Linked DNA regions of Allobranchiibius huperziae. The protein of the gene in region 1 interacts with the protein of each later gene in a pairwise test. Links are inferred from orthologs where the notes say so. Each region holds a gene or a part of one and is shown on either strand. Other genes may lie near its edges.

Region 1 (16,744 bases):
GCCGACTTCCGTGGCACCTCCCGCCGGTTCGAGGTGCGGGGGAACGCGGCCGGCGTGCGCGTCGTCGACGACTACGCGCACAACCCCGACAAGCTCCAGGCCGCGATCCGCACGGGCCTGGCACTGCGTGACGGGGGGCGCCTGATCGTGCTGTTCCAACCGCACCTGTACTCCCGCACGCAGGCCTTCGCCGAACAGTTCGCCGCGGCACTGCGACTGGCGGACGAGGCGTTCGTCATGGACGTCTATGCCGCCCGCGAGGAGCCGGTGCCCGGAGTGACCGGGCGACTGCTCTCGGACCGGGTCCCCGGAGCGGTCTTCGTGGCCTCCGGAGCCGACGCGGTGGACGCCGTCGCCGACGCCGCACGCGACGGCGACCTCGTTCTCACGATCGGCGCGGGCGACGTCACCGCCCTGGCGTCTCCCATCCTGCAGCGGCTCGCCGAACGCTCGACCTCTAGTTGAGGTCAAGGCGACTGTCGATGTCGAGCGGGGTCGCGTACGATCGCGGTCGCGTGGGTGAGCGGTCGTCTGCACCGCTCTTTCTGCGCACCTCGTGCAGGTCTGGGCGGTTTTCGACAGGTCGCGGCGCGTGTCGTAGGGGCACTTGCAACCGCCCCCGGCATGATCGTGGCCGGTACGGTGCCCTCTGCACGCCCGGACATTCGCCGCGCACCGCATCTGGACGCAGCACAGCAGCACCGCAGCACTTCACCCGGCAATCCTCGAAAGGCTCCACCTCGTGCCAACTCCTCAGAACTACCTGGCTGTCATCAAGGTCGTCGGTATCGGTGGTGGCGGTGTCAACGCGATCAACCGGATGATCGAGGGCGGCCTCAAGGGCGTGGAGTTCATCGCCATCAACACCGACGCCCAGGCGCTGCTGATGTGCGACGCGGACGTCAAGCTGGAGGTCGGCCGCGAGCTGACCCGTGGCCTCGGCGCCGGCGCGGACCCCGAGGTCGGCAAGAAGGCCGCCGAGGATCACGCGGAGGACATCGAAGAGGTGCTGAAGGGCGCCGACATGGTCTTCGTGACCGCCGGAGAGGGTGGCGGCACCGGCACCGGTGGCGCACCCGTCGTGGCGAAGATCGCCAAGAGCCTCGGCGCGCTGACCATCGGCGTCGTCACGCGGCCGTTCACGTTCGAGGGACGCCGTCGTGCCGGCCAGGCCGATCTCGGCATCAACGCGCTGCGCGAGGAGGTCGACACCCTCATCGTCATCCCGAACGACCGGCTGCTGTCGATCAGCGATCGCAACGTCTCCATGCTGGAGGCCTTCCACACCGCCGACCAGGTTCTGCTGTCAGGTGTCCAGGGCATCACCGACCTGATCACCACCCCCGGTCTGATCAACCTCGACTTCGCCGACGTGAAGTCGGTCATGCAGGGCGCCGGTTCGGCCCTGATGGGCATCGGCTCGGCGCGCGGCGAGGACCGTGCGGTGCAGGCGGCCGAGTACGCGATCTCCTCCCCGCTGCTGGAGGCCAGCATCGACGGCGCCCAGGGCGTGCTGCTGTCCGTGCAGGGCGGCAGCGACCTCGGACTCTTCGAGATCAACGAGGCGGCCAAGCTGGTGCAGGAGGCCGCCCACCCGGAGGCCAACATCATCTTCGGTGCGGTCATCGACGACGCCCTCGGTGACGAGGTGCGGGTCACGGTCATCGCTGCCGGCTTCGACGGCGGGACCCCGCAGCGTCGGGCGGACGAGCGGGCGATCGGTCAGATCCAGGGCGGCCCGACGGCGCGGCAGCAGCAGCCCGTGGCCGCCGCCGTCGGAGGCGCCTCGCCGAGCGCGCCCCACCAGCAGGCCCCGGTGCAGCGCGACGGTGCGGCGCAGCCCGCCCGCCCGGCGCAGGGTCAGCAGGGTGGCCAGGGCCAGCAGGGTTACGGCCAGCCGGTGCAGCGTCCCGTCGGAGGGGAGCAGGGCGGCCAGGGCGGTCCGGGCCGCGAGCAGGGCGCCGACGGTCGGCAGGGCGAGGGCCAGCAGGGTCAGCAGAGCGTCCCGCAGCAGGCCGCTCCGGTGCGCCCGCCGCGTCAGGCTCCGGTCGACCCGCCCGAGGACCTGGACGTCCCCGACTTCCTCAAGTGATCGCCGGGCGCGGTCGGCGTCGGTCCACGGCGCGGGTCTGAGCCCGTGTTCTGGTGGCGCGAGACGGTCACCGGCCGTGACGGCCGGTCCGCCGACGTGGCGTTCACCGACCGCACCGGCGGGGTGAGCAGCGGGCGGCTCGGTTCGCTCAACCTGGGCGCTCTCGTTGGCGACGACCCGGACGCCGTACGCACCAATCGCGCCACCGTGGCGCGGGCGATGGGCCTGGCTCCGCACCGGCTCGCCTTCATGCACCAGGTGCACGGCAACCGCACGATCCGGACCACGGCCGCGGGCAGCGGCGAGCCGCAGCAGTGCGACGGTCAGGTCACCGACGTCCCGGGTCTCGGGCTCGCGGTGCTGGTCGCGGACTGCACGCCCGTGCTGCTGGTCGACGTGCACGCCGGGGTGGTCGGAGCCGTCCACGCCGGGCGTCCCGGAATGACCAACGGCGTCGTGGACGCCGCCCTCGACGAGATGGCCGGGCTCGGCGCCGATGCGCCGCAGGCCTTCGTCGGCCCCTCGGTGTGCGGCCGGTGCTACGAGGTGCCCGAGCAGATGCGCGAGGACGCGGCTCGCCGCAGCCCCGAGAGTCGTGCCGTCAGCTGGACCGGCACTCCTGCCATCGACGTCGCGTCCGGTGTGGTCGCGCAGCTGCGCTCCCGTCACGTCCCGGTGACGTGGGTGCCCGGCTGCACCCGGGAGTCCGATCGCCTCTTCTCCCATCGCCGCGACCACGGTGAAGGGCGCTTCGCCGGCGTCGTCGTGCTCCGGGAACGGGCCGACCGTGGCGCCTGACCCCCGCGCCGACGAGCTCGCCATCAACCTGGCCGCGGTGCAGGAGCGCATCGCGGCGGCGTGCGCGTCCGCCGGGCGCGACCGCGGCGAGGTGTCGCTCATCGTGGTGACGAAGTTCTTCCCCGCGCAGGACGTGCTCCGCCTGCACGCCCTCGGGGTCCGCGACATCGGCGAGAGCCGCGACCAGGAGGCGGCGGCCAAGGTGGCCGACCTCGCGCCGGACGTCCGGGCCGACCTGCGAGTGCACTTCATCGGTCAGCTGCAGTCCAACAAGGCCCCGCACGTGAGCGCGTACGCCGACGTGGTGCACTCGGTCGACCGCGCGAAGATCGTGGCCGCGCTCGACCGGGGGGCCGTCGCCCACGAGCGGGCGCCGCAGGTGCTGGTGCAGGTCGACCTGTCCGGTGACGACGCCGGACGCGGGGGAGCGTCGCCGGACCAGGTGGCCGGGCTCGCGGACCGGATCGCCGCGTCGCATGCGCTGCGCCTGCGCGGGGTGATGGCGGTGGCGCCTCTGGACGGCGATGCGGGGGCGGCGTTCGCCCGGCTGCGCGAGGTGGCCGCCGACGTACGCGCGCATCATCCCGACGCGACGTGGATCTCCGCCGGGATGTCCGGCGATCTCGAGTCGGCCGTCGCCGCGGGTGCGACACACCTGCGTGTCGGCAGCGCAATCCTCGGTTCGCGACCTCCCCGGCGGTAGCGTTTTTCACACCACCAGGCCACCTGCCCGGCCGAATCCGGCCTGACGATACGAGGAGTACCACGAATGGCTGGAAAGCTGCGCGCGATGACGGAGTACCTCGGTCTCTCCGAGGCCGACCGTCGTTACGACGACGAGTACGACGACACCTACACCACGGACGAGTCGCACGAGTACGCCGACAGCGGCTACGACGAGACCGCCCACATCGAGCAGGAACGTGAGGCGGCACCCGTGACGCAGTTGCACAAGAACGCACCGGCCGGTGCGCCGGCGGCCGGTGGCCCGATCAGCCGGATCACCACCATCCACCCGCGCACCTACAACGAGGCCAAGGAGATCGGGGAGAACTTCCGCGGTCGCGTGCCGGTCATCATGAACCTGTCGGACATGGACGACAACGACGCCAAGCGCCTGGTGGACTTCGCCGCCGGCCTCGTCTTCGGTCTGCACGGCACCATCGAGCGGGTCACCGCCAAGGTCTTCCTGCTGTCGCCCTCCGGTGTCGAGGTCGCCACGACCGGTGCCGACGCCGCGCGCACGCCCCGGGGGCTTTTCAACCAGAGCTGAGGCAGCACCTCACGACCACCGGCCGGTCGGCGCGCACCCCGCGCCACCGGCCGTCGTCGTGCCGGGCGGCGCGTATCGGCGTAGCGAAGCGTCCGGGATGCCGATTCTTCTCGGCATCGAGCGGGCAGCTCGCCGGCCGTCGTCGTGCCCGGCGCCGGGATGAGTGACAATGGGGTCATGGCCACGTTGCTGGGCGTCATCTCGATCGTGCTCTACATCTTCCTGGTGCTGTTGTTGGCACGGCTGGTGTTGGAGTGGATCCAGGTCTTCGCGCGTCAGTGGCAGCCGCGCGGACCCGTGCTGGTACTTGCCGAGACGACGTACACCGCCACCGACCCGGCCCTGAAGGCGGTCCGGAAGGTGCTCAAACCGGTGCGGATCGGTTCGATCCAGCTCGACCTGGCTTTCCTCGTCCTACTGCTGGCTGTCTCTTTGCTGCTCAATCTCATAGGCTCTCTGGCCTGAGCACGACAACACATCCGATTTCTGTCGGCGGTCTGCCGTGCGCGCAGGAGCGCGCGCGAGCGCCGCGGCATCTAGGTGCACCGAGGTGAACACATGGCGTTGACGCCTGAGGACGTAGTCAAGAAAGAGTTCACCAAACCCAAGGGGTTTGGCCGAAGCGGCTACGACGAGATCCAGGTGGACGACTTTCTCGATGAGATCGTCGTGGAGCTGCGTCGGCTGAACGCCGAGAACGAGGACCTCACCGGCAAGCTGGAGGACCTGCGCCGCTCCAAGGGAGTGGCGGGCAAGGAGGGCGGTTCCACGGCCGCCGACACCGCGTCCGGCGTCCCGGCGCTCACCCCCGTGAAGGGCGATGCCGACAAGGCCGACGCCGACGCCACCGCGGCCATCCCCGTGCCGGCGAAGGCCGGCGCGACCGGGACCCCCGATGCCGCAGCACTGGCCAAGGCCCGTGAAGAGCTCGCGAGCGCCGAGCGTGACCTGGCGACCGCCAAGGGTGAGCGCGAGAAGGTGCAGCGCGAGGTCGCCGAGGCCAAGGAGCGGCTGGCCGCACTGCAGAAGCAGATCGAGCAGGCCGAGGCCGACTCCACGCAACGGACCGCCGCGGCCGCCAAGCGAGCCGAGGAGGCCGAGGCGCAGTCCGAGGCACGGGTGCGCGACGCCGGTACGGCTCAGGGCGGCTCCTCCGTGGCCGGCGTCCAGGCGCCCGGTACGGCGGCCACCGCGGGCAACGACAGCGCAGCCGGCGTCATCGCGCTCGCGCAGCGCCTGCACGATGAGCACGTGCGCGAGGGTGAGACCACCCGCGACCGCCTCATCAAGGAGGCCCAGGAGCGGCACGACTCGATGGTCGGCGAGGGCACCACGACGCGCGAGAAGCTCGTGCAGCAGGGCCAGTCCAAGCACGACGAGCTCGTGGGCACCGGCCAGAAGCGGCACGATGAGTTGATGCGACAGGCCAACGAACGCTCGACCGGACTGGTGAAGGAGGCCGAGGAGCGCAAGCAGCGCATCATCGGCCAGCTCACCACCGAGCGTGAGTCGATCAGCACGGCGATCGAGCAGCTGAAGTCGTTCGAGCACGAATACCGTTCGAAGCTCAAGGGATTCATCCAGGGTCAGCTCAAGGATCTCGACGGCGAGGGTGTGCAGGAGAAGGAGTCCGCCCCAGGCGGGCAGCACTGACACCCGCAGCACATGACGACGGCCCCGCACCCGGTGCGGGGCCGTCGCATGTGCCTGCAGGGCCAGGTGCGGGCATGATTGCGATCCGTCATTCGATCGTCCGTCGCGCCGCGGTCAGCAAGTCCCGCGTGATCCCCTATCCTGCGGCAGACACAAACGTGCCAGGCCGTTCCCGGCCTCGAGCGGCCGGAGGGGCGCAATGGGAAGCACACATCCCGCAGATTCGGCGCGGGTGATCGCAGCGGCGGCCGCCCGGGCGTCCAGAGTCACGTCGGTGTTGCGCAAAGCGGCGCGGGTGGTGACCGGTGCGGGGGAGACCTCCGAGCCGTCATCCGCGCGCCCGGCGACCGCGAAGCGGCCGGTGACCAGGAAGTCGGTCGCGACGAAGTCGGGCGCGGCGAAGACCGCGAAGAAGGCGCCTGTGAAGAAGGCGAGCGACAAGGCATCGGCGAAGAAGGCATCGGAGAAGGCGATCGTTGCCCGGCCCCCCGCCAAGAAGACGCCCGCGAAGAAGGCGGCCCTCACCGGGTCCGCCGCCAAGACAGCGGGCACGGCACGCAGGACAGCCCGGCCGGCCGCCGGCAAGGTCGCGTCGCGGGACGCCGCGACGCCCGCCGCTCGCGCGACGGCCGGCGCTGCGAAGACCACGAAGAAGACCGCCAAGAAGTCATCCCCGAAGACGAGCACTACGAAGAAGGCTGCCGTGAAGAGCACACCCACCTCCTCGACGATGAAGGATGCGGCGGAACACACCTCCGTGCAGGCCTCCACGCCCGCGCCCAAGTCCGCGGTGACCTCGCCACGCAAGCAGTTGAAGGTGCGCGAGGACGAATCGCCCTGGACCGCCGAGGAACTCGCCGGTGTGAAGGCCGAGCTGGAGACCGACGTGGCCCGGCTCGGCTCCGAGCTGGCCGGTATCGAGCACGAGATCGCCGACCTGATCGGCGACAGCGGTGACGGTGCCGGCGACGACCAGGCCGACGCCGGCAGCAAGTCCTTCGAGCGCGAGCACGAGTTCTCTCTTGCGCAGAACTCGCGGGAGATGCTCGAACAGTCCCAGCACGCGCTCGACCGGATCGCCGACGGGACCTACGGGATCTGCGAGAGCTGCGGCAAGCCGATCGGCAAACTTCGTCTGCAGGCCTTCCCTCGTGCGACCCTGTGCATGCAATGCAAACAGAAGCAGGAACGCCGCTGACCACGTCCGCCGGCCCGAGGCGCACCCCGACCCGCACCCGACTCCTCACGGTGCTGGGGTCGGTCGCCGTCCTCGGGTACCTCCTGGACCAGGGGACCAAGGCGTGGGCGAACGCCGCCCTCGACCCTGCGCGACCGCGTGATCTGGTCGGGCCGGTCCTCAAACTGCACCTGACCCACAACGCCGGCGCCGCGTTCTCGATGGCGACCAACGCCACCTGGGTGTTGACGCTGATCGCGATGGCGGTCATCGCGGCGACCATCTTCGCCGCACGCCGGATCGGCAGTCGGGCCTGGGCGGTCGCGCTCGGACTGCTGCTCGCCGGTGCGTTCGGCAACCTGACCGACCGGTTCGTGCGCCCGCCGCGCGGCGGGCAGGGTCACGTCGTCGACTTCCTCGAGCTGCCGCACTGGCCGATCTTCAACGTGGCCGACATGTGCGTGGTGTGCGCTGCGGCCCTCATCGCTCTGCTCGCGATCCGCGGGATCGGGATCGACGGTCGGCGGGCCGGCGCGTCGGGCGACACGACCGACGCCGGCGAGCGCACGGACACCGCCGCTTCGTCTGAGCGCCGGAGCGACGACGATGACTGAACTGAAGGCGCAGCCGGTCCCCGAGGGGCTGGAGGGCGAACGTGTCGACGCGGCCATCGCCCGTCTGCTCGGTCTGTCCCGCAGCCGCGCGGCGGCCCTCGCGGCGGACGGGTCGGTCACCTTGGATCACAAGGTCGTCGGCAAGTCCGAGCGGGTCAGCGCCGGCCAGTGGCTCGAGGTGACCCTGCCGGCCTTGCGGAAAGGACCGGCCGTCGTACCCCGCGACGTGCCCGGAATGACGATCGTGCACGACGACAGCGAACTGATCGTGGTCGACAAACCGGCCGGTGTCGCGGCGCACCCGAGCGTGGGCTGGGACGGTCCCGACGTGGTGAGCGGTCTCGCTGCCGCGGGATACCGGATCTCGACCTACGGCGCCGCGGAGCGGCAGGGGATCGTGCAGCGCCTCGACGTCGGCACCAGCGGGCTGATGGTCGTCGCGAAGAGCGAGCGCGCTTACAGCGTGCTGAAGCAGGCGTTCCGCGACCGCACCGTCGACAAGACCTACCACGCGCTGGTGCAGGGTCTGCCCGACCCGCTCGAGGGCACCATCGACGCCCCGATCGGGCGGCACCCCGGGCACGACTACAAGTTCGCGGTGCTCGGGGCGGGGCGACCCAGCGTGACGCACTACGAACTGCTCGAGGCGTTCCGGTCGATGTCACTGCTCACGATCCACCTGGAGACCGGCCGCACCCACCAGATCCGGGTGCACTTCGCGGCGCTGCACCACCCGTGCGTGGGCGACCCGATGTACGGCGCCGACCCGACCATCGCCAAACGGCTGGGCCTGGCCCGTCAGTGGCTGCACGCGCGGGCGCTGGGGTTCATCCATCCGGGGTCGGGGGAGTACGTGACGTTCGAGAGCCCGTACCCGGCCGATCTGCAGCACGCGCTCGACCTGGTCCGCGCGGGAGACTGACCCCGCCCGTCCGGTCAGCCCACGCAGACCGTGAACCACGCACTCAGGACGGCTCAGCATGAGCGGCGACGACCTGTTCGCCTCGTCATCCGACGCGAGCATCTGCGGCTGCGGCCGGCACCGGTATCGGCTGTCCCGTCGCTGGGGATCGAAGGGCGGCCCGACAGCCACCTTCATCATGCTCAACCCGTCGACCGCCGACGCTGACGTCGATGACCCCACCATCCGCCGATGCATCGGCTTCGCCAGGCGCGAAGGCTGCACCGGGCTCGTCGTCGTCAACCTGTACGCCTGGCGCGCGACGAAGCCCGCGGACCTGTGGACCGCGGACGACCCCGTCGGCCCCGAGAACGACGAGGCGATCAGCGGCGCGCTGAGGCTCGCTCGCCTCCACGGTGGACCGGTCATCGCCGCATGGGGAGCCCACGCGCGCTCCGACCGGGTCGGGGCCGTCCGCGAGCTGACCAGGGGTGTCGTCGCCCTGACCTGTCTCGGCGTCACCGAAGGCGGGCACCCCCGCCACCCTCTGTATGTCCGCGGCGACCAACCCCTCGTGGAACTGCCGCACCCGTCACCCTGACCGGTTCGGCGTGGGTCGGATCGCCGACCGACGTCCTCGACCAACGACGGATTCGCCTCGTCGAGGACGCGGTGTCGGGCAGCGGTTGCGGGCACCGACCGCCACCCGCGCGAGTCCTCCGCCGAGTACCACGCGGCCCGTGCGCCCCACCGTGCGCGTCGGGGACCGGGGTGTCGGTAGACCGACCTAGACTCATCGCGATGTCTTCTTCGCCTGCCTCGAACTTCGTGCACCTGCACGTGCACACCGAGTACTCCACGCTGGACGGGGCGGCCAAGATCAAGCCGATGTTCGCCGAGGCGGAGCGGCTCGGGATGCCCGCCATCGCGATGTCGGACCACGGCAACATGTTCGGCGCCTACGAGTTCCAGCTGGCCGCGCAGAGCAGCCCCGTCCGGCCGATCATCGGCATCGAGGCCTACGTCGCACCCTCCACCCGGCACTCGCGCACCCAGGAGTTCTGGGCCGGCTCGCGCGACCGCGACGCCAACGTCGACGGCGAGGGCGGCAAGGACGTCTCCGGAGGCGGTCGCTACACCCACATGACCATGTGGGCGCAGGACGCGCGCGGGTTGCGCAACCTGTTCAAGCTGAGCTCGCTGGCCAGTTTCGAGGGCTACTACATGAAGCCCCGGATGGACCGGGAGCTGCTCGCCGAGCACGGCAGGGGCATCATCGCCACCACCGGCTGCCCCTCCGGTGAGGTGCAGACCCGGCTGCGGCTGGGTCAGTACGACGAGGCGATCGCGGCGGCATCGGCGTACCAGGACATCTTCGGTGCGACCAACTACTTCCTCGAGCTGATGGACCACGGGCTGTCGATCGAGCGGCAGGTGCGCGACGGCCTGCTGAAGATCGCCAGAGAGCTGCACATCCCGCTGCTCGCGACCAACGACAGCCACTACGTCACCGAGGACCAGGCCGACGCGCACGACAACCTGCTGTGCGTCGGAGTCGGCAAGAACAAGGACGATCCGCACCGCTTCAAGTTCAACGGGTCCGGCTACTACCTGAAGACCGCCGAGCAGATGCGCGAGCTCTTCGCCGAGCTGCCGGAGGCGTGCGACAACACCCTCGCCATCGCCGAGCGCATCGAGGACTACAGCGAGGTCTTCGCGCCCGTCGACCGGATGCCGCAGTTCCCCGACGTCCCCGAGGGCCAGACCCAGGCGGCGTACCTGCGCGAGCAGATCACCGTGGGTCTGAAGGAGCGGTACGGCGACGACCCCGGCCCAGAGGTGCTCGAGCGCATCGAGACCGAGATGGCCGTCATCGAACCGATGGGCTTCTCCTCCTACTTCCTCGTGGTCGCCGACATCTGCCGCTACGCGCGCGACAACGGCGTGCCGGTGGGCCCGGGACGAGGCTCGGCGACCGGGTCGATGGTGGCCTACCTGACTCGGATCACCGAGCTGGATCCGCTGGAGCACCAGCTGCTCTTCGAGCGCTTCCTCAACCCCGAGCGGATCAACCCGCCGGACGTCGACCTCGACTTCGATGACCGCCAGCGCGACAAGATGGTCCGCTACGTCACGACCAAGTACGGCGCCGAGTACACCGCGCAGGTCAACACCTTCAGCACCATCAAGGCCAAGGCCGCGGTCAAGGACGCCAACCGGATCCTGGGCTTCCCGTTCGCGCTCGGCGAGCAGATCAGCAAGGCCATGCCGCCGGACGTGATGGGCAAGGGCGTGCCGCTCACCGGCCTGTTCGATCCCAAGCACCCGCGGTACGCCGAGGCGACCGAGTTCCGGGCGCTCTACGAAGCGCAGCCCGAGGTCCGCAAGGTCGTCGACACCGGGCGTGGGCTGGAGGGGATGATCCGCGGCACCGGCGTGCACGCCGCCGCGGTGATCCTGTCGTCCGAGCCGCTGCTCGACCTCATCCCGATGCACCGCCGGGACAAGGACGGCACCATCATCGCCGGCTTCTCCTTCCCGCACTGCGAGGAGATGGGCCTGGTCAAGATGGACTTCCTGGGCCTGCGCAACCTCGGCATCATCGACCAGGCCCTCGGCAACATCGACACCAACCGCGGCGTGCACCTCACCACGGCCACCATCCCGCTGGAGGACGAGGCGACCTACCAGCTGCTGGCGCGCGGAGAGACCCTCGGTGTCTTCCAGCTCGACGGCGGGCCGATGCGCAGCCTGCTGCGCCTGATGGCACCGACCCGGTTCGAGGACATCGCGGCCGTGCTGGCGCTCTACCGACCCGGCCCGATGGCCGCCAACGCGCACATCAACTACGCCGAGCGCAAGAACGGCCGGCAGGCCATCACCCCGATCCACCCGGAGCTCAAGGACGCGCTCGAGCCGATCCTCGGCACGACGTACCACCTGCTCGTCTACCAGGAGCAGCTCATGGCCATCGCCCGCGAGCTCGCGGGCTACACCCTGGGCGGCGCCGACCTGCTGCGCCGGGCGATGGGTAAGAAGAAGATCGAGATCCTGGAGAAGGAGTTCGGCAACTTCGAGGCCGGCATGGTCGCCAGCGGCTACAGCGCCGAGGCGACCAAGGCGCTCTGGGACGTGATGCTGCCCTTCTCCGGGTACGCGTTCAACAAGAGCCACACCGCCGGGTACGGCCTCGTCTCGTACTGGACCGCCTACCTCAAGGCCAACTACCCGGCCGAGTACGCCGCCGCGCTGCTGACCAGCGTCGAGGGCGACAAGACCAAGATGGCCACCTACCTGGCCGACACCCGCAAGCTCGGCATCAAGGTGCTGCCACCGGACGTGAACGAGTCGGTCGCCGACTTCACCGCCGTCGGCACCGACATCCGCTTCGGGCTGGCCGCGATCCGCAACGTCGGCGGCAACGTCGTGGAGGCGATCGTCAAGGCGCGCGAGGAGAAGGGCCGCTTCGCCTCGTTCGAGGACTTCCTGCGCAAGGTGCCCGCCGTCGTCTGCAACAAGCGGACCATCGAATCGCTGGTCAAGGCAGGAGCGTTCGACGATCTGCAGCATCCGCGGCAGGGGCTGGTGCACATCCACGAGGCCTATGTCGACGCGGTCGCGGAGGAGAAGCGCTTCGAGGAGCGTGGGCAGGACTCCCTCTTCGGCGGGTTCGGCGACGAGGCCGCGATCGAGCTGGCGGCGCTGCCTGCGATCCCCGAGATCGAGTGGGACAAACCCACCCTGCTGGCGTTCGAGCGGGACATGCTGGGGCTCTACGTCTCCGATCACCCGCTCTTCGGGATCGAGCACATCCTGTCCCAGCACGCGGACATGTCGATCGCCCGTCTGCACGGCGAGGACGCACCCAAGGACGGCGCGCAGCTGACCATCGCCGGGCTGATCACGGGGATGCAGTTGAAGCGCAACAAGCGCGGTGAGCTGTGGGCGATCGCGACCGTGGAGGACCTCGAGGGCGCCATCGAGGTGATGTTCTTCGCGAAGACCTACATGACCGTGTCCACCATGCTCAACCCCGATGTGGTCTGCGTGATCAAGGGTCGCTTCCAGATGCGCGACGACGGCCCGCAGCTGATGGCCTCCGAGCTGACGCTGCCGGAGCTCAAGGGCGACGTACGCGGCCCGGTCGTGCTCACCATGCCCCTGGCGCGGGCCAACACCGGGCTCGCGCACAAACTGCGCACCGTGCTGGTCGAGCACCCCGGCGCCACCGAGGTGCATCTGAAACTGCATCAACCCGGTCGATCCGTCACCGTCAAGCTGGAGGACTCCTTGCGCGTCACCGCATCACCCGCTCTGTTCGGCGACCTCAAGGCGCTGCTCGGCCCGTCCTGCCTGGTAGGTGCATGAGATGGCACCCCACGAGGTCTCTGCACCCGTCGCCCGACGTACGCCGACGGTGCGCGAGCACCACGGCGACCGGTTTGAGGATCAGTGGGAGTGGTTGCGCGACAAGAACTCCCGCGAGGTCATTGCCCACCTGGAGGCGGAGAACGCCTACACGCAGGCGCGCACGGCGCACCTGCAGCCGCTCGTCGAGACCATCTTCGAGGAGATCCGCGGCCACGTCGTCGAGACCGACGTCGACGTGCCCGTGCGCAAGGGCGACTGGTGGTACTACTCGCGCACGGCGGAGGGTGCGCAGTACGCCGTGCACTGCCGCGCGCCCTACCTTCAGGGTGCAGCGCGCCCGGTGCCGGCCCCCGGCGCGCCCGTCGACGGGGAGGTCGTCCTGCTGGACGAGAACCACGAAGCCGGCGCACACGAGTTCTTCGAGCTGGGCGGCCTGGAGATCAGCCCCGACGGTCGCTTCCTGGCACTGCTGGTCGACGTCAGCGGTGACGAGCGCTACGACCTGCAGGTGCGTGACCTCGTCACCGGCGCGGTGCTCGACCAGAGCGTGCAGGATGCGCACTACGGGCTCGCGTGGTCCTTCGACGCGCGCACCGTCTTCTACATCCGCCACGACGACGCCTGGCGACCCCACCAGATCTGGCGTCACACCGTCGGCAGCGACCCGGCGGGGGACGTGCTGGTGCGCGAGGAGGCCGACCCGGAGTTCGGGATCGGCTTCGAGGTGTCGCGTGACGACCGCTGGCTGATCGTGGAGTCCGAGTCGCGCACCAGCAGTGAGGTGCTGCTGGGCGACCTGACCCGGCCCGACGCCGACCTGGTGATGGTCGAGCCTCGTGCAGCCGAGGTGGAGTACTCCGTCGAGGTCGACGGGGACCGGATCTTCATCGCGCACAACCTTCGTCGACCCGACTTCGACCTGGCCCAGGCTCCGTTGGCGACGCCCGGTCGGGCGCACTGGACCCCGGTCCTGCAGCTGGTGGACGACGAGCGGCTCGAGGGGGTCGACGCGTTCGCCGGCTTCGTAGCGGTGTCCCTGCGCTCCGGCGGCCTGCCGACCGTCCGGGTGCTGCCCAAGCACGGCGACGGGCTCGGCGACGCGGTGCACGTGCCGACCGACAGCCCGCTGGCCGTCGTACGCCTCGGTGCCAACGCCGAGTACGACGAGTCGACGCTGCGCCTGGCGATGGGCTCCTACCTGCTGCCCCCGAGCGTGCTGCAGTTCGACCCGGCGAGCGGTGACCTGCAGGTGCTCAAACAGCAGGAGGTGCCCGGATACACGCCGCAGGACTATCTGGAGGAGCGCCTCTGGGCCCGCGGCGACGACGGCACCCAGGTGCCGATCTCGCTGGTCCGCCGACGCGACGTCGTCGCCGACGGGAGCAATCCGGGCCTCGTCTCCGGCTACGGGTCCTACGAGATCCCCTCCGACCCGCGGTTCTCCGCGAGCCGCCTGTCGCTGCTCGACCGGGGCGTCGTCTTCGCCGTGGCGCACGTGCGCGGCGGCGGTGAGCTAGGTCGCCGGTGGTGGGACGAGGGCAAGATGCTCGCCAAGCGCAACACCTTCACCGACTTCGTGGCATGCTCCCGCGCGCTGATCGACGCCGGTTGGGTCTCACCGGATCGTCTTGCAGCGGAGGGCGGCTCGGCTGGCGGCCTGCTCATGGGCGCAGTCGTCAACCTGGCGCCGGAGCTCTACCGTGCCGTGCACGCGGCGGTGCCCTTCGTCGACGCGCTCACCACGATCCTGGACCCGTCGTTGCCGCTCACCGTGGGGGAGTGGCAGGAGTGGGGCGACCCGCTGCACGACGCGTCGGTCTACGCCTACATGAAGACCTACAGCCCCTACGAGAACGTCGCCGCCACCGCCTATCCGGCGATCCTCGCGACCACCAGCCTCAACGACACCCGCGTCTTCTTCGTCGAGCCGGCCAAGTGGGTGCAGCAGCTGCGCGCCACCGTCACCTCCGATCCGGTGGATCGGCCGGTCCTGCTCAAGTGCGAGATGGTCGCGGGCCACGGCGGGGTGAGCGGGCGGTACGACGCGTGGCGCGACACCGCGTTCGAGCTGGCCTTCCTGCTCGACCAGCTCGGCGCCACCGCTCTGCGATGAACCGTCGCCGCCTGTAGCGACGGTCGGAGTGGGAGGGGCGCTCAGAGCGCGTCGTGCACGACTCGGCCGCCGACCAGAGTGGCCGCGACGCCCATCGTTCGCAACGCATGCCCCGCCACTGCTGAATCACCAGCGGCAGCAAGGGGATCGGCGTCGACGAGCACGAGATCGGCCGGTGACCCCACCGCGACAGTTCGCTGACCGTCGGTGCTCGCGGCGAGGGCTTCCGCGGGCGTGATGGCCTGCGCCGCTCCCCACGGCCCGCGGGTGTCGGCGCTGCGGTGCACCGCGGCTGCCATCGCCAGCCAGGGGTCCAGTGGCGCGACGGGGGCATCCGAGCCCATCCTCAGCTGCACTCCGGCGTCGACCATCGACCGCAGCATGAACGAGCGGTCGGCGCACCCGGGCCACAGCTGGTCGGACAGGTCGCGGTCGTCGTAGAGCTGCGCCGGCTGCACCGACGCGCGGACCCCCAGGGCAGCCATCCGCGTGATGTCGGTCGGATCGAGGAGCTGGGCGTGCTCGATGGAGCCGCGGATCCCGCTGTCCCGGAACGCATCCAGGACCATCGTGGCTGCGGCGTCACCGATGGCGTGCACGGCGGCGTCGAGGCCGTGCGCCCGCGCCGTGCGCAACGCTTGGAGAAGCTCCTCGGGCGAGACGTTGCAGGTCCCCCTGGTGGCGTGCCCGGCGTACGGCGCGCAGCACAGCGCGGTCATGGTGCCGAGCGACCCGTCGGCGATGATCTTCAGCGGTCCCATCGTGGCCATCCCGGCGCCGCCCGGCACGGCGTCACCGGTCCGCAGCCCGGCGGCGATCGTGGTGTCGAGACCGTAGAGGTAGGTCGATGCACGGACCCGCAGGGTGTCCAGCCCGAGGGGCACCATCCGGCCCCAGGTCGCGACGGAGCTCTCGAACTCCATGTCGGTGATGCCGACGACGCCCTTGCTCGCGGCGTTGCGCAGGACGGCACGGTAGGCCTGGACAGGGTCCGGTTCGGCGCCGGGTAGGGCGGCGAGCAGCGGGAAGACGTCGAACCAGGCGTTCTCGCTGATCGGGGTGTCGCGCAGCGGGAGGTCGAGCAGCCGCAGCGCCGTGGAGTTCAACCAGCCGTTGTGCGCGTCACCGGAGATCAGCACGACCGGGCGGTCCGGGACAGCCTCGTCCAGCTCGCGCACGGTGGGAGCAGCCGGCCAGCCGGCGGAGCGGTAACCGAAGCCCACGATCGAGGAGTGCCGGTCGCCGCTCGCCCGGTCGTGGGCTCGCACGATGCGGACCACGTCGTCGGGGCAGGCGCTGGCGCTCACGTCGAGCCGCGACAGGGTGTGCGCCCACTGCGTCATGTGCACGTGGTGGTCCCATAGGCCCGGTGTCAGCCATCGGCCGCCGGCATCAACCTGGCGGAAACCCCTGTCGGGCAATGCTTTTCCGACCTCGACCACTCGACCGTCTTCGAGGTGCAGATCGACCGCTCCCGACGGGGCGGGGCGGCCGACCGGGACGATGCGTGCAGCGCGGATGGTGAGGGGTTCGGACTGCACCGCACCAGGGTAGGGGTCAGCCTCGGGACCGCTTCGCCCCCGCCCCGGTGACGGGCTTCGTCGTGCTCGGCTCGCTCGGATCGCCACCCACCACGCCGTCGATCGCGGCGTCCACGACGTACTCGGCCAACTGCTGCACGGCGGCCCGGTCCTGCGCGTGCAGAGGTCCGCGGGTCGCCAGGTCGGACAGACCGTGCACGGCCGACCAGCA
Region 2 (13,820 bases), 1.0 Mb from region 1 along the record:
GATGCAGCACGGTCGGATCTACCCGCCGGCCGTTCCGACGCTCGTCGCGGCGGCCGCCGTACCGGTGATCGCCTATCAGTGGGGACCGGTCGCGCTCGCCTCGTCGGTCGTGCTCGCCGTGCTGGTGGTCGTGGTCTGGAGGTCCTTCGGCGACGAGGAGTCGGCCGTCCAGGACGCCGCGGGCGGGACCTTCGTGGTGCTCTACGTGCCCGCCCTGGTCGGTTTCGCGATGCTGCTGCTCGACGAGCACGACGGGCCGCTGCGCATCGTCACCTTCGTGCTGGTCACCATCGCCAGCGACGTCGGTGGCTACGCGGTCGGCGTCGTCTTCGGCAAGCACCCGATGGCCCCCAGCGTCTCGCCGAAGAAGTCGTGGGAGGGCTTCGGCGGGTCGGTCGCCTGCTGCATCCTGGCCGGAGCTCTGTCGGTCGCCCTGCTGCTCGACGGGCGCTGGTGGATCGGCGCGCTGCTCGGGGCGCTGGCTGTCGTGACCGCGACGGTCGGCGACCTGTGCGAGTCGATGATCAAGCGCGACCTCGGCATCAAGGACATGAGCAACCTGATTCCGGGCCACGGCGGCCTGATGGACCGACTGGACTCGCTGCTGATCACGGTGCCGGTCGTGTGGGCGATCCTCACCCCGTTCGTCTCCTGACCCGCGAGGGCTGGGAGTTTTCGCGGCTCGGCCCGCACCTGGGACGATGGTCGTATGCCGACCGTCGATCTGCCCGCCCCGACCCCGCGTCCCACGCCGGGGCAGCTGACCTTCACCGCGCCCCGGCGCTCCAAGCCGCCGACGCACCTGGCCGATCTGGACCCGGCCGGTCGCAAGGCGGCCGTCGAGGAGCTGGGGCACAAGGGTTTCCGGGCAGCCCAGTTGTCGACCCACTACTTCGAGCACTTCGTGGACGACCCGGCGCAGATGACCGACCTGCCGAAGGCGGAGCGGGCGAGCCTGGTGCAGGAGCTGATGCCGCCGTTGCTGACGCCGGTGCGCACGCTGGAGGCCGATGACGGCCAGACGATCAAGAGCGTCTGGCGCCTCTTCGACGGTGCTCTGGTCGAGTCGGTGCTGATGCGCTACCCGGGTCGGGTGACCATGTGCATCTCCAGCCAGGCCGGGTGCGGGATGAACTGCCCGTTCTGCGCCACCGGCCAGGAGGGGCTGACCCGCAACCTGTCGACCGCCGAGATCGTCGAGCAGGTCGTCGCGGGCGCCCGGATAATGCGGTCGGGCCAACTGCCCGGGGGCGTCGACGAGGACCGGGAGTCGCCGTTGCGGGTGTCGAACGTGGTGTTCATGGGCATGGGCGAGGCGCTGGCGAACTACCGGCGCGCCATCGACGCGATCCGTCGGCTGGTCGAGCCGCCGCCCTCGGGCCTCGGGATGAGTGCCCGCGGCATCACCATGTCGACCGTCGGGCTGGTGCCCGCCATCGACAAGCTCGCCGCCGAGGGCATCCCGGTCACGCTGGCCCTGTCGCTGCACGCCCCCGACGACGAGCTGCGCAACGAGCTGGTGCCGATCAACAACCGGTGGTCGGTCGACGAGGCCCTCGACGCGGCGTACCGCTACTACGAGAAGACCGGACGTCGGGTGTCGATCGAGTACGCGCTGATCCGCGACATCAACGACCACGCCTGGCGCGCGGACCTGCTGGGGGAGAAGCTCGCCGCCCGCGGCAGCGGCTGGGTGCACGTCAACCCGATCCCCCTCAACCCGACGCCGGGCTCGAAGTGGACCGCGTCGCGGCACGGAGTCGAGCAGCAGTTCGTCGAGCGGCTGCGCGCCCGCGGCATCCCGACCACCGTGCGCGACACCCGCGGCTCGGACATCGACGGCGCCTGCGGGCAGCTGGCGGCCTCTACCGCCTGACCCAGAGCTTCAGCGTCGGCCGCTTCGTCGCAGGATCAGCTCGGCCGCATCCTGCGTGGAGTCCACCAGGTGCACGGCAGCGGACATCGGGCGGTCGGCGGCGAGGGTCTTCAGCAGCTCCCAGACCGGCACGTCGCGGGTCCACTGCCGCTCGCCGACGAGCACCAGCGGTGGCAGGGGATCGGTGGCGTCGGAGGGCGTGGCGTAGTACATCCGGGTGGCCGCCTGGAAGATCTCCTGGACGGTGCCGGCCGCGCCGGGCAGGACGACGATGCCGGCGTCGCAGCGCGCGAGGAGGGTGTCCTCTCGCAGCGCGTTGCTGAAGAACTTGGCGATGCCCGCGCAGAAGACGTGCGGCGGTTCGTGGCCGTAGTACCAGGTGGGGACAGCGATCACCCGGGCCCGGTGCACCGCGTCGGTGTGGCGCTCGCGCACCGCCAGGGCGGTCGACGCCCACCGCCCGATGTCCGGCCGGTACGACGGCACGCTCGCCAGCTCCTGCAGGGCCGACCGCAGGGCGGCCTCATCGGTCACGCAGCCGCCGAGGCTCGCCGCCTCCATGGCACCGGGGCCGCCTCCGGTCAGCACCAGGCACCCCGACTGGGCGAGGGTGCGCCCGAGACCGGCGGCGTCCGCGTACGCCGGGCTGGTGCGCAGTTCGTCGTGCCCGCCCATCACGCCCACCACGTGCCGTCGCTCGAGCCGTTCGTCCAGGGCATCGTCGATCGAGTTGTCGTGGACCGCCCGGATCACCATGGCGTAGGCGTCGTGCGCGGTGGCTGCATCGAGCAGCCAGTCGTACGCACGCCGGTCCGGCGTCCCGGCGTACCCGTGGGCGGTCAGCCCTGCGTAGAGCTCGCGTGGCTCGTACAACCGCGAGCGGTAGGGGTTGACCGGCAGCGACGGGTCGGGCGGGAAGACCAGTGCGCCCGCCGCGCGCAGATGCACCACCAGCGCATCGGGGACCACGCCGCCCAGCACGACCAGACCCGTCAGGTCGGACATGGCCAGCAGATCGGACATGGCCTCGCGCAGGTCCACGTCCTGCAACCGCAGCCCCTTCAATGAGTCTCCGCGGGCGATCCTGCTCCGCAGCGCCCGACTGCTGGTGATCTCCCCGGTGGCCACGCCCTCATCCTGCCCGCTGGTGTCACGGTTCGGTCTCGAACCCGCGGGCGAGACAACCTCTTCGGGGGTTCGTGCGTCTGACCATGTGCCGGCGGACATCGCCGGCGTACTCGGGGAAGCGGCCCTTCGGTCGCAGAGCAAGGGAGTAGGACAGCAGATGAAGCGTGCGATGTGTGTGGTTCCGGTGGCTGTGGCGATCGCTGCGGCGGGGGCGGTCTCGGTGGCTCAGGCGACCCCGGCGGCACATCCGGTGAAGCACACGACAAGCGTGACCAGTGTGACGAAGGCCGTCGTTCACCGCACGTCGCCCGCCGTCGTGACCCATCGGGGGATCACGACGAGCGCTGCGATCACGTCGGCCATCGACCACAGCGCCCTGCTCGGGGACGTGCCGGCGTCCGACGTCTCGGTGCGCTCGATCCGGGTCGCCTCGGCCAACACGTCGTGGGCCTCGGCCGTGGTGCACCCGATCGACCAGCGCACCGACGACGCGTTCGTCGCGCTGCACCGGGTCGACGGTCGGTGGACCGTCGTCACGCTCGGCACGGCTGGGGTCGGCTGCGCCGTGCCCGCCTCGCTGCGGTCCAACCTGCACCTGGTCTGCGAGGCCGGTTACTGACCGGGCCGCGTCATACCGGGGGTGGTCGGCCGCCTCCGCGTGGAGAATGACGGGCATGAGCAGCGGCGCGTACGAAGCGGCATACGAAGCGAGCATGCAGGACCCGGAGGCGTTCTGGGCGGAGGCCGCTCGAGGCATCGACTGGATCAACTTCCCGAAGACCGTTCTGGACGAGTCGAATCCGCCGTTGTACCGATGGTTCCCCGACGGCCGGATGAACACCTGCTTCAACGCGCTCGACCGGCACGTGATCGCGGGGCGGGCCGACCAGCCCGCGGTCGTCTGGGACAGCCCGGTGACGCAGGACAGCCGGACCTACACGTACGCGCAGCTGCTCGACCTGGTCGGGCGGGCCGCCGGGATGCTCACCGCACTGGGGGTGCAGAAGGGCGACCGCGTCGTCATCTACCTGCCGATGATCCCGGAAGCGGTCGTCAGCATGCTGGCCTGCGCGCGCATCGGTGCGGTGCACGCGGTCGTCTTCGGCGGGTTCGCACCCGCGGAGCTGGCCGCGCGCATCGACGACGCACGCCCCAAGGTGCTCATCACCGCGTCCTGCGGAGTCGAGCGCACCCGGGTGGTGGAGTACAAGCCGATGGTCGATGCGGCGATCGATCGCTCGCAGCACCCGCCGGAGAGCGTCGTCGTGCTGCAGCGGCCGCAGGCCGAGGCCGCGATGGGTGAGCGGGACATCGACTGGCGTACGGCGATGCGTCCCGATGGTGTCGGCGCCGCGGGCTGCGTGCCGATGCTGGGATCGGACCCGCTCTACATCCTGCACACCTCCGGCACCACCGGTCGGCCGAAGGGGATCGTGCGCGACAACGGCGGGCACGCGGTCGCGCTGCACTGGTCGATGACGCACATCTTCGGGATGCAGCCGGGCGACGTGTGGTTCACCGCGTCCGACGTCGGCTGGGTGGTCGGGCACTCCTACATCGTCTACGCGCCGCTGCTCGCCGGCTGCACGACGGTGCTCCTGGAGGGCAAGCCGGTCGGCACACCCGACGCGTCGACGTTCTGGCGGATGATCGAAGAGCACAAGATCGCAGGCCTTTTCACCGCTCCCACCGGCATCCGGGCCATCAAGAAGGAGGACCCGGAGGGCACGTTGATCGCCGGTCGCGACCTGTCGAGCCTGCGCACCCTCTTCCTCGCGGGCGAGCGCACCGACCCCGACACCTGGCAATGGGCGACGGACCGCCTGCAGGTGCCGGTCATCGACAACTGGTGGCAGACCGAGACGGGCTGGCCGATCTGCGCCAACCCGATCGGCACGCAGCTCTTCCCGATCAAGCCCGGCTCGGCGACGATGCCGAGCCCGGGGTACGACGTGCAGGTGCTCGACGCGGAGGGCGAGCGGTGCGCACCGGGCCAGGAGGGCGCGCTGTGCATCAAGCTGCCGATGCCGCCCGGCACGCTGGAGACGCTGTGGGGTGACGACGACCGCTACGTCGAGTCCTACCTGTCGGCGTACGACGGCTACTACCTGTCCGGCGACGGCGGATACATCGACGACGACGGGTACGTCTGGGTGATGGGCCGCACCGACGACGTGCTCAACGTCGCAGGGCACCGCCTGTCGACCGGCGGCCTCGAGGCCGTCGTGGCCGGCCACCCGGCTGTCGCCGAGTGCGCCGTCATCGGAGTCGCTGACGAGCTCAAGGGTCAGGTGCCGCGAGCACTGGTGGTGCTGAAGGGCGCTGAGGAGCCCACCGAGGAGGAGCAGGAGCGCATCCGCGCCGAGCTCACCCAACTGGTCCGTGAGCAGGTCGGCGCCATCGCCGGTCTGCAGCGGGTCGACATCGTGGCGGCGCTGCCGAAGACCCGGTCGGGCAAGATCCTGCGGCGCACGATGCGTCAGCTCGCCGACGGCGACGAACCGCAGGTGCCCGGCACCATCGAGGACGCAGCGGTGCTCGACGCGCTGGCCCCGGTGTTGCGCCGCCGGTGAGGGACGCCGCGGCGACCGTGTGAGCGGTTTGCGTTCGTGGTCAGGGCTGCAGCACTGGCCGCAGACGCAGAACCCCCAACCTCGTCAGACGCGCTCGGCCTGCACGGTGAAACCGCGGTCGCGCAGTCGTGCGGCATAGACGTCGCCGAGCGCCGTGGCGGGGGTCAGCACGCCGCCGGTGAGACCGTCCGGCAGCGGGCACTGCTCGCGCTGGGTCGCCAGCGCGAGCGCGGCCTCCCCGAGCATCACGCACGTCGCGGCGTAGCCCGGATCTCCCTGTGCCGCAACGACACTGCGGTACGCGCTGCCATCCGTGGTCGTCGTGCGGGCATCGACCTTGAAGAAGCCCTTGGCGCGTGCTTCGGCGCTCGGGCCCTCACCGGCCTTGGGCAGCGCCCGGTTGACCAGCGGCCGCAGCGGCGACAGGCTCAGCGCACCGACGGCGACCGCGAGTCCGCCGGCCAGCGCGTACGCCGTGGCGCGTCCCGCGATGCCCGCTCCAGTCTTCTGCAACTCGCGGTAACGGAACGCGCTGCCGTAATCGTGACCGCGAAGCGCGTTGCTGCGCCGCACGATCCGGGTATTGAAGGTCGACATGACGAACGGTCCCGTCCACGCCTTCACCTCGGGCGCGTACCGCACGGAGACGCTGTCGCGCCATTCGCCCTTCGGCTCCGCCGAGCGGTCGGGGGACAGCGCGAACTTGTCGACGGCGACCGCGCGCTTGGCCTTGTCGGAGCGCACCTCGTCGATCTGGCCCTTCATCGAGTCCAGGGTCCCGCCGCTGGCACCGCCCTTCATCGTGACGAAGAGGGTGGTGTCGGTGAGCTCGCCGGCGGCGTCCTGCGCGATGCGCTCGGCCAGGGTCAGCACGGCCAGGTCGGAGGGCACCGAGTCGAACCCGCAGGAGTGCACGATGCGGGCTCCGGAGGCGGCCGCGGCGTCGTGGTAGCGATCGATCGACTCGCGCACGAAGAGCACCTCGCCGGTCAGGTCGACGTAGTCCGTGCCGGCCTCGGCGCATGCCTTCACCAGGGGCAGGCCGTACTTCGCGTAGGGGCCGACGGTGGTGATGACCACGCGGGTGCGCTCGGCGAGCGCCGCCAGAGCGGCGTCGTCATTCGAATCCGCGGTGATCAGAGGCCAATCCGAAGCCGAGGGGCCCAGCGACCTACGGACGTCCTCCAGCTTGGCGGTGTTGCGCCCGGCGAGGCCGATGCGCACGCCCTCGGGTGCGTAGGCCGCGAGGTGCTCGGCGGTGAGCTTGCCGACGAAGCCGGTGGCGCCGAAGAGGACGATGTCGAGCTCGCGTTGGTCACGGGGAGTTGCCATGGACCGAAGGCTATCGATCCCGCGCTCCGGCACCGACCGGTGACCGTCAGCGGGCGGGCATGCTGAGTCGGGCTGCTGCCAGGCGCCTGCTCGGCGGGCCCTCGAAGAGCTCGACCCGCGGCGGCGCTCCCGGCTTCATCGGCGCCGACCAGGTGCCGACGGCACGCGCGCCGTCCAGGACGACGGGCCGGAACATCCCGTTCCCGCCCGGCACGATGTGGTCGGCGAACCGCGCGGGAAGGGTCGCGGACCGGTCGGCGTACCCGAGCAGGATCTCGTCGAACGCCGCGGTCAGCAGTGGAGTGAGGGTCGCGCGGGACATCCCGGCCTCGACGACCTCTGGTGCCGCGTAGAGGCTCACCCCGTCCAGGGTGAGCTCGTCCAGGCCGTCGACGATCTGCTCCCAGGCGGGCGCGACCTCGCGTACCAGCAGCTTGGTCCACCACAGGAAGTCGGCACGGGCGGCCGGACCGTGGGACAGCAGGTACCGCCGTGCCCAGGCCGTGACCGGGTCGGGAGGCGGCTGCGCCTTCGGCAGCCAGTCGTCGCAGAGAACGAACTGCTGGACCCCGTCGCGGATCGGTCCGAGGCAGACGACCGTGTCGATCGACAGGTCGACCAGCAGGTGGGCGCCCCGCTGGCCGCTGACGTCGAGGCCCGCGGCGGTCCAGGCGTCCAGCAGCTCACGGCGGGTCAGCGCCGCACCGCCGTGCAGGAGCTCGCGGGTCAGGTCACGCACCCCGTCGAGCTGCGCGGCGTCGACCCCGAGGCCCGCGAGACGCGTGGCGTACTGCGCGCGGATGCGGTCGGACGTCAGCGCCAGCATCCACCTCAGATCGGTGGCGAGCACGGTGTGCAGCGTCCCGCGGACGGGCCAGGAGCGCACGATGCGGCCGGCGTCGTACGCCGCGTCGACGGCCTGCACCGAACGCTCAGTCGTGCGCGCCGCGAGGGCGATGCGGCAGGCGCGCCAATCTTGAGACTGGGTGCAGGTCAGATGCCGCACGACGTCCTCGGGCGTCGGCAGCGATCGCCCGGCGAGGCACTGCGCGGCCAGCCGCATCCGCGCGACCTGCTGGTGGGTGACCGCGCGGGACATGCGCCGAACGTTAGGGGCAGTCACCGACAGACGAACAGGGTCGCCGCGCGCCCGATAGAGCGCGCGACGACCCTGATCGGTCGTGCGTGAGGCCTAGAGCATGTCCCAGGCACGGGTCAGCACGTCGCGCAGCATGCCCTCGATCGCGTCGAACTCGGTGGGCCCGATGATGAGCGGCGGGGACAGCTGCACCACGGGGTCGCCACGGTCGTCGGCGCGGCAGTAGAGGCCGGCGTCGAAGAGCGCCTTGGAGAGGAATCCGCGCAGCATCCGCTCGGACTCGTCCTCGTTGAACGTCTCCCTGGTGGCCTTGTCCTTCACCAGCTCGATGCCGTAGAAGAACCCTTCACCGCGGACGTCGCCGACGATGGGCAGGTCCTTCAGCTTCTCCAGTGTCGCGCGGAACGCCGGGGCGTTCTGGTGCACGTGGTCGGTCAGGCCCTCGCGCTCGAAGATGTCGAGGTTGGCCATCGCCACCGCGGCCGAGACCGGGTGACCGCCGAAGGTGTAGCCGTGCGGGAACGCCGTCGTGCCGTGCTTGTAGGGCTCGAACAGCTTGTCGCTGGCGATCATCGCACCGATGGGGGAGTACCCGGAGGTCATGCCCTTGGCGCAGGTGATGATGTCGGGCTGGTAGTCGAAGTCGCGGCAGGCGAAGATCTCGCCGATCCGGCCGAACGCGCAGATCGTCTCGTCCGAGACCAGCAGCACGTCGTACTCGTCGCAGATCTCCCGGACCCGCTCGAAGTACCCGGGCGGCGGCGGGAAGCAGCCGCCGGCGTTCTGCACCGGCTCGAGGAAGACGGCGGCCACGGTGTCGGGGCCCTCGAACTCGATGGCCTCACCGATCCGGTCGGCGGCCCAGCGGCCGAACTTCTTCGGGTCGTCGCGCAGGTCGTCGTGAGCGCGGTAGATGTTCGTGTTCGGCACCCGGAACGCGCCGGGCACCAGCGGCTCGAACATCTCCTTCAGCTCCGGGATGCCGGTGATCGACAGGGCGCCCTGCGGGGTGCCGTGGTAGGCGATCGCGCGGCTGATGACCTTGTGCTTGCCGGGCTTGCCCTGCAGCTTGAAGTAGTGCTTGGCGAGCTTCCACGCCGACTCCACGGCCTCGCCGCCGCCGGTGGTGAAGAAGACCCGGTTCAGGTCGCCGGGCGCGTACGCCGCGAGCCGCTCGGCCAGGTCGATCGCCGAGGGGTGCGCGTAGGACCAGATCGGGAAGAACGCGAGCTCCTTGGCCTGCTTGGCCGCGGCCTGCGCGAGCTCCTCGCGGCCGTGGCCCACCTGCACGGTGAAGAGGCCGGCGAGGCCGTCGAGGTACTTGCGGCCCTCGGCGTCCCAGATGTACGCGCCGTCGCCCTTGACGATCACGGGCACGTTGGCGCCCTGGCCGCCGGAGGACGTCGGCTCGTAGACCGACTGGCGGGTGAAGTGTCCCCAGAGATGGTCGCGGGCCGCCTCGTAGCGCGGCGTGCCGGCAGGCGTGGTGCCCGCACCGGTCATGGATGCGGTCCGGGCGGTGGTCTCTTGCGGAGTCGTGGTCATCTCGTGCCCCAGTCGTAGCGTTGTTTGTGCAATTTCAGGTAGACGAGCGTCTCGGTGTCGGTGACGCCCGGCATCGTGCGGACCGTGTCGGTAAGAAGCTCCAGCAGGTGCTCGTCGTCCTCGCAGACGACCTCGATGAGCAGGTCGAAGCGGCCGGCAGTCATCACGACGTACGCGATCTCGGGCAGCTCGCCGAGGCGCTGGGCGACGTCGCCCAGATCGCCGGTGACGCGCAACCCGATCATCGCCTGCCGACGGAAACCCACCTGGGCGGGATCGGTGACGGCGACGATCTGCAGCACCTCGGAGTCCAGCAGCCGCTGCACCCGTCCGCGGACGGCGGCCTCGGACAGGCCGATCTCGCGGGCGATCGAGGAGTAGGCCGCCCGACCGTCCTGCTGCAGGCGCGCGATGATGGCCTTCGACGTGTCGTCGAGCATCACCGGCGAGGTACGAATAGCATCGTTCACACCGGTAGGTTTTCACGAAATTCGGAGGTAGGCAAGGCGTATGAGACCGATTTCGTTGTCGGATAGCCTACTCAGCGGTACTTTGCGAAGGTCGGCGCGACGTCGGCCGGGACACGGCTCGACCCGACCTGCAGGAGGTGGCACGTCATGGCTCTGAGTGCATTCGATCTCTACTCCATCGGGATCGGCCCCTCGTCCTCCCACACGGTCGGCCCGATGCGCGCGGCCGGCACATTCGTCGCGGGGCTGCGCCGCACCGAGATCCTCGACCGGGTCACCCGGGTGCGCGCGCAGCTGTTCGGGTCCCTCGGCGCGACCGGTCACGGGCACGGCTCGGACAAGGCGGTCGTCCTCGGCCTGATGGGCGCGGTGCCCGAGACGGTCGACACGGACACTGCCGACGAGCAGGTCGGCGCCGTCCGCGAGGCCGGTGAGCTGCTGCTCGGCGGTGAACGACCCATCCGCTTCGACCCCGCGGACGACGTGGTGATGCACCGGCGCAAGTCGCTGCCGGCGCACCCCAACGGCATGACCTTCGAGGCCTACGACGGCGATCACCTGCTGCTCGAGCGCACCTACTACTCGGTCGGCGGCGGGTTCGTGGTCGACGGCGCGGCGACCGGCGCGGACCGCGTCGTCCTGGACGACACGCAGGTGCGGTTCCCCTTCACCACCGGTGGGCAGCTGCTGGCGATCTGCGAGCGGGAGGGGATGAGCGTCAGCGAGGTGATGCTGCACAACGAGCTCAGCTGGCGTACCGAGCCGGAGATCCGCGCCGGACTGCTGCATCTGTGGCAGGTCATGCGCGAGTGCGTGCAGGCCGGACTGCGGCACGGCGGCTGCCTGCCCGGCGGCCTCAAGGTGCCGCGCAGGGCGCCTGACCTCTATGCCGCGCTCACGGTCGGTGAGCTGCGCGACGACCCGCTGCGAGTCATGGACTGGGTCAACCTGTGGGCGCTCGCGGTCAACGAGGAGAACGCCTCCGGTGGCCGGGTCGTCACCGCGCCCACCAACGGTGCGGCCGGGATCATCCCCGCGGTGCTGCACTACTACGCGACCTACGTCGAGGGCGCGGACGACGACGGCATCGTCCGGTTCCTGTTGACGGCAGCCGCGATCGGCATCCTCTTCAAGGAGGGCGCCTCGATCTCCGGCGCCGAGGTGGGCTGCCAGGGCGAGGTCGGCTCGGCCTGTGCAATGGCCTCCGGTGCCCTCTGCGAGGTCATGGGCGGCACGCCGTCCCAGGTGGAGAACGCCGCCGAGATCGGCATCGAGCACAACCTCGGGCTCACCTGCGACCCCGTCGGCGGGCTGGTGCAGATCCCCTGCATCGAGCGCAATGCGATCGCCAGCGTGAAGGCCATCAACGCGGCACGCCTGTCCCGCAACGGCACCGGGATTCACACGGTGAGCCTGGACAAGGCCATCAAGACCATGCGCGAGACCGGTCGTGACATGTCCGTGAAATACAAGGAGACCGCCCGAGGCGGGCTCGCGGTGAACGTCATCGAGTGCTAGTACGAACACGACGCCCATGATTCGCAGCCACAAGGAGAGCAGCACCATGACCGATTCCCCCCGCCAGTTGCGCAACTTCATCGGCGGCGAGTACGTCGACGGTCGAGGCGAGGAGCGCCTCGACCTGGTCAGCCCCGTGACCGCGAAGGTCGTCGCGCAGGCGCCGATCTCCGGCCAGGCCGACGTCGACGCGGCGTACGCGGCGGCCGAGAAGGGCTTCGCCGAGTGGGGCCAGGTCACCCCGAGCGAGCGCCAGCAGGCGCTGCTGAAGTTCGCCGACGCCATCGAGGAGCGTGCCGACGACTTCGTGAAGCTGGAGGCGCAGAACACCGGAAAGCCGTTCGCGCTCACGGCATCCGAGGAAGTGCCGCCCATGGTGGACCAGCTGCGCTTCTTCGCCGGCGCCGCGCGGGTGCTGGAGGGTGTGTCGGCAGGGGAGTACCTCGCCGGGCACACCTCGTGGATCCGCCGCGAGCCGATCGGTGTGGTCGGCCAGGTCACCCCGTGGAACTACCCGATGATGATGGCGATGTGGAAGATCGCGCCGGCGCTCGCCGCGGGCAACGCGATCGTCCTCAAGCCCAGCGACACCACCCCCGAGACCACGCTGCTGCTTGCCGAGCTGGCGGCGCCGTTCCTGCCCGCGGGCACGTTCAATGTCATCACCGGTGACCGCGAGACCGGTGCGAAGGTCGTGGAGCACCCGACCCCGCAGCTCGTGGCCATCACCGGTTCGGTGCGGGCGGGCATGCAGGTCGCCGAGGCCGCATCGCGCGACCTGAAGCGGGTGCATCTGGAGCTGGGCGGCAAGGCTCCGGTGATCGTCTTCGACGACGCCGACATCGAGGCCGCCGTCGAGGGCATCGCCACCGCCGGCTACTTCAACGCCGGCCAGGACTGCACCGCAGCCACCCGGGTGCTGGTCTCGCCCAAGATCCACGACGACTTCGTGGCGGCGCTCGCGGCGTACGCGAAGAACGAGGCCAAGGTGGGCCTGCCGGACGACGAGGACGCACTCTTCGGCCCGGTCAACAACGCCAACCAGCTCGCGCATGTGACCGGGATGCTGGACCGGCTGCCCGACCACGCGAACATCGCGGCCGGCGGGCACCGGATGAGCGGTCTCGGCGACGGCTACTTCCTGGAGCCGACCGTCGTCTCCGGGCTCACCCAGGACGACGAGATGAGCCAGCACGAGATCTTCGGGCCGGTCATCTCGGTGCAGCGCATCGAGGACGAGCAGGCCGCGATCCGGGCGGCGAACGGTGTGGAGTACGGCCTCGCGTCGTCGGTGTGGACGCGTGACCTCGGTCGCGCGCTTCGGGTCAGCAAGGCACTCGACTTCGGCTGTGTCTGGATCAACACGCACATCCCGCTCGTCGCCGAGATGCCGCACGGTGGTTTCAAGCACAGCGGCTACGGCAAGGACCTCAGCCGCTACGGGTTCGAGGACTACACGCGCATCAAGCACGTGATGGCCAACATCAACAGCTGAGCGATTCATCACGGCGTTCGACGAGGAGACGACATGACCGGAGCGGTCGAGCAGGTCACAACGCAGTTGTTCATCGGTGGGAAGTGGCGTGACGCCGAGGGCGGCAAGACCCTCACGGTCGACAACCCGGCCAGCGGGAAGGCACTCGCGACCGTCGCGGACGCGTCCCCGGCCGACGGTGTCGCGGCGCTCGCGGCCGCCGCTGCGGCACAGGCGGATTGGGCGCGTACGCCGCCGCGCGACCGCGGAGAGATCCTGCGGTCGGCGTTCGAGCTCATCACCCAGCGTGCCGATCACTTCGCCGAGCTGATGACGCTGGAGATGGGCAAGCCCCTGGCCGAGTCCAAGGGCGAGGTGACCTACGGCGCGGAGTTCTTCCGCTGGTTCTCCGAGGAGGCGGTGCGCATCTCCGGTCGCTGGTCGACGGCACCGAACGGCGCGACCCGGCTGGTGACGATGAAGGCTCCGGTCGGTCCCACGTTGATGATCACGCCGTGGAACTTCCCGCTGGCGATGGGCACCCGCAAGATCGGGCCGGCCATCGCGGCCGGCTGCACGATGGTGGTCAAGCCCGCCGCCGAGACGCCGCTGACGATGCTGGCGCTGGCGCAGCTGCTGGAGGAGGTCGGGCTGCCTGCCGGCGTGCTGAACGTCGTCACCACCAGCGACTCCGGCGGCGTCATGGAGCCGCTCATCCGCGACCCGCGCACCCGCAAGCTGACCTTCACCGGCTCCACCGCGGTGGGCCGCAAGCTGGTCGAGCAGTCCGCCGACCAGCTGCTGC

The links.
Region 2: the proteins of ftsZ (region 1) and rlmN interact in binary tests that used the Escherichia coli proteins (3 or more experiments, as listed by UniProt). The link is inferred for Allobranchiibius huperziae from one-to-one orthologs.

Annotation. Positions count from the first base shown.
Region 1 is NZ_JACCFW010000001.1:2,196,932-2,213,675, reverse strand. Bases 1-2,917 are described here. They hold ftsZ (cell division protein FtsZ), read left to right. Parts: upstream 1-742; coding sequence 743-2,092; downstream 2,093-2,917. Other genes in these bases: HNR15_RS10415 (YggS family pyridoxal phosphate-dependent enzyme), read left to right, coding at 2,880-2,917; HNR15_RS10420 (purine nucleoside phosphorylase YfiH/LACC1 family protein), read left to right, coding at 2,138-2,890; murC (UDP-N-acetylmuramate--L-alanine ligase), read left to right, coding at 1-465. Outside these bases: more of HNR15_RS10415, read left to right, coding at 2,918-3,593; HNR15_RS10410 (cell division protein SepF), read left to right, coding at 3,660-4,163; HNR15_RS10405 (YggT family protein), read left to right, coding at 4,341-4,628; HNR15_RS18625 (DivIVA domain-containing protein), read left to right, coding at 4,722-5,816; HNR15_RS18255 (hypothetical protein), read right to left, coding at 5,931-6,503; HNR15_RS18250 (TraR/DksA family transcriptional regulator), read left to right, coding at 6,520-7,014; lspA (signal peptidase II), read left to right, coding at 6,987-7,607; HNR15_RS10385 (RluA family pseudouridine synthase), read left to right, coding at 7,600-8,529; HNR15_RS10380 (DUF1643 domain-containing protein), read left to right, coding at 8,588-9,109; dnaE (DNA polymerase III subunit alpha), read left to right, coding at 9,310-12,876; HNR15_RS10370 (S9 family peptidase), read left to right, coding at 12,878-14,992; HNR15_RS10365 (amidohydrolase family protein), read right to left, coding at 15,034-16,533; HNR15_RS10360 (TetR/AcrR family transcriptional regulator), read right to left, coding at 16,550-16,744. UniProt on the Escherichia coli protein: Essential cell division protein that forms a contractile ring structure (Z ring) at the future cell division site. The regulation of the ring assembly controls the timing and the location of cell division.
Region 2 is NZ_JACCFW010000001.1:1,168,939-1,182,758, forward strand. The notes cover bases 1-2,792. They hold rlmN (23S rRNA (adenine(2503)-C(2))-methyltransferase RlmN), read left to right. Parts: upstream 1-709; coding sequence 710-1,876; downstream 1,877-2,792. Other genes in these bases: HNR15_RS05575 (phosphatidate cytidylyltransferase), read left to right, coding at 1-655; HNR15_RS05585 (LOG family protein), read right to left, coding at 1,886-2,792. Outside these bases: more of HNR15_RS05585, read right to left, coding at 2,793-3,004; HNR15_RS05590 (hypothetical protein), read left to right, coding at 3,273-3,623; HNR15_RS05595 (acetate--CoA ligase), read left to right, coding at 3,679-5,577; HNR15_RS05600 (saccharopine dehydrogenase family protein), read right to left, coding at 5,662-6,909; HNR15_RS05605 (winged helix DNA-binding domain-containing protein), read right to left, coding at 6,956-8,008; HNR15_RS05610 (aspartate aminotransferase family protein), read right to left, coding at 8,102-9,553; HNR15_RS05615 (Lrp/AsnC family transcriptional regulator), read right to left, coding at 9,550-9,993; HNR15_RS05620 (L-serine ammonia-lyase), read left to right, coding at 10,171-11,541; HNR15_RS05625 (gamma-aminobutyraldehyde dehydrogenase), read left to right, coding at 11,588-13,036; HNR15_RS05630 (NAD-dependent succinate-semialdehyde dehydrogenase), read left to right, coding at 13,070-13,820.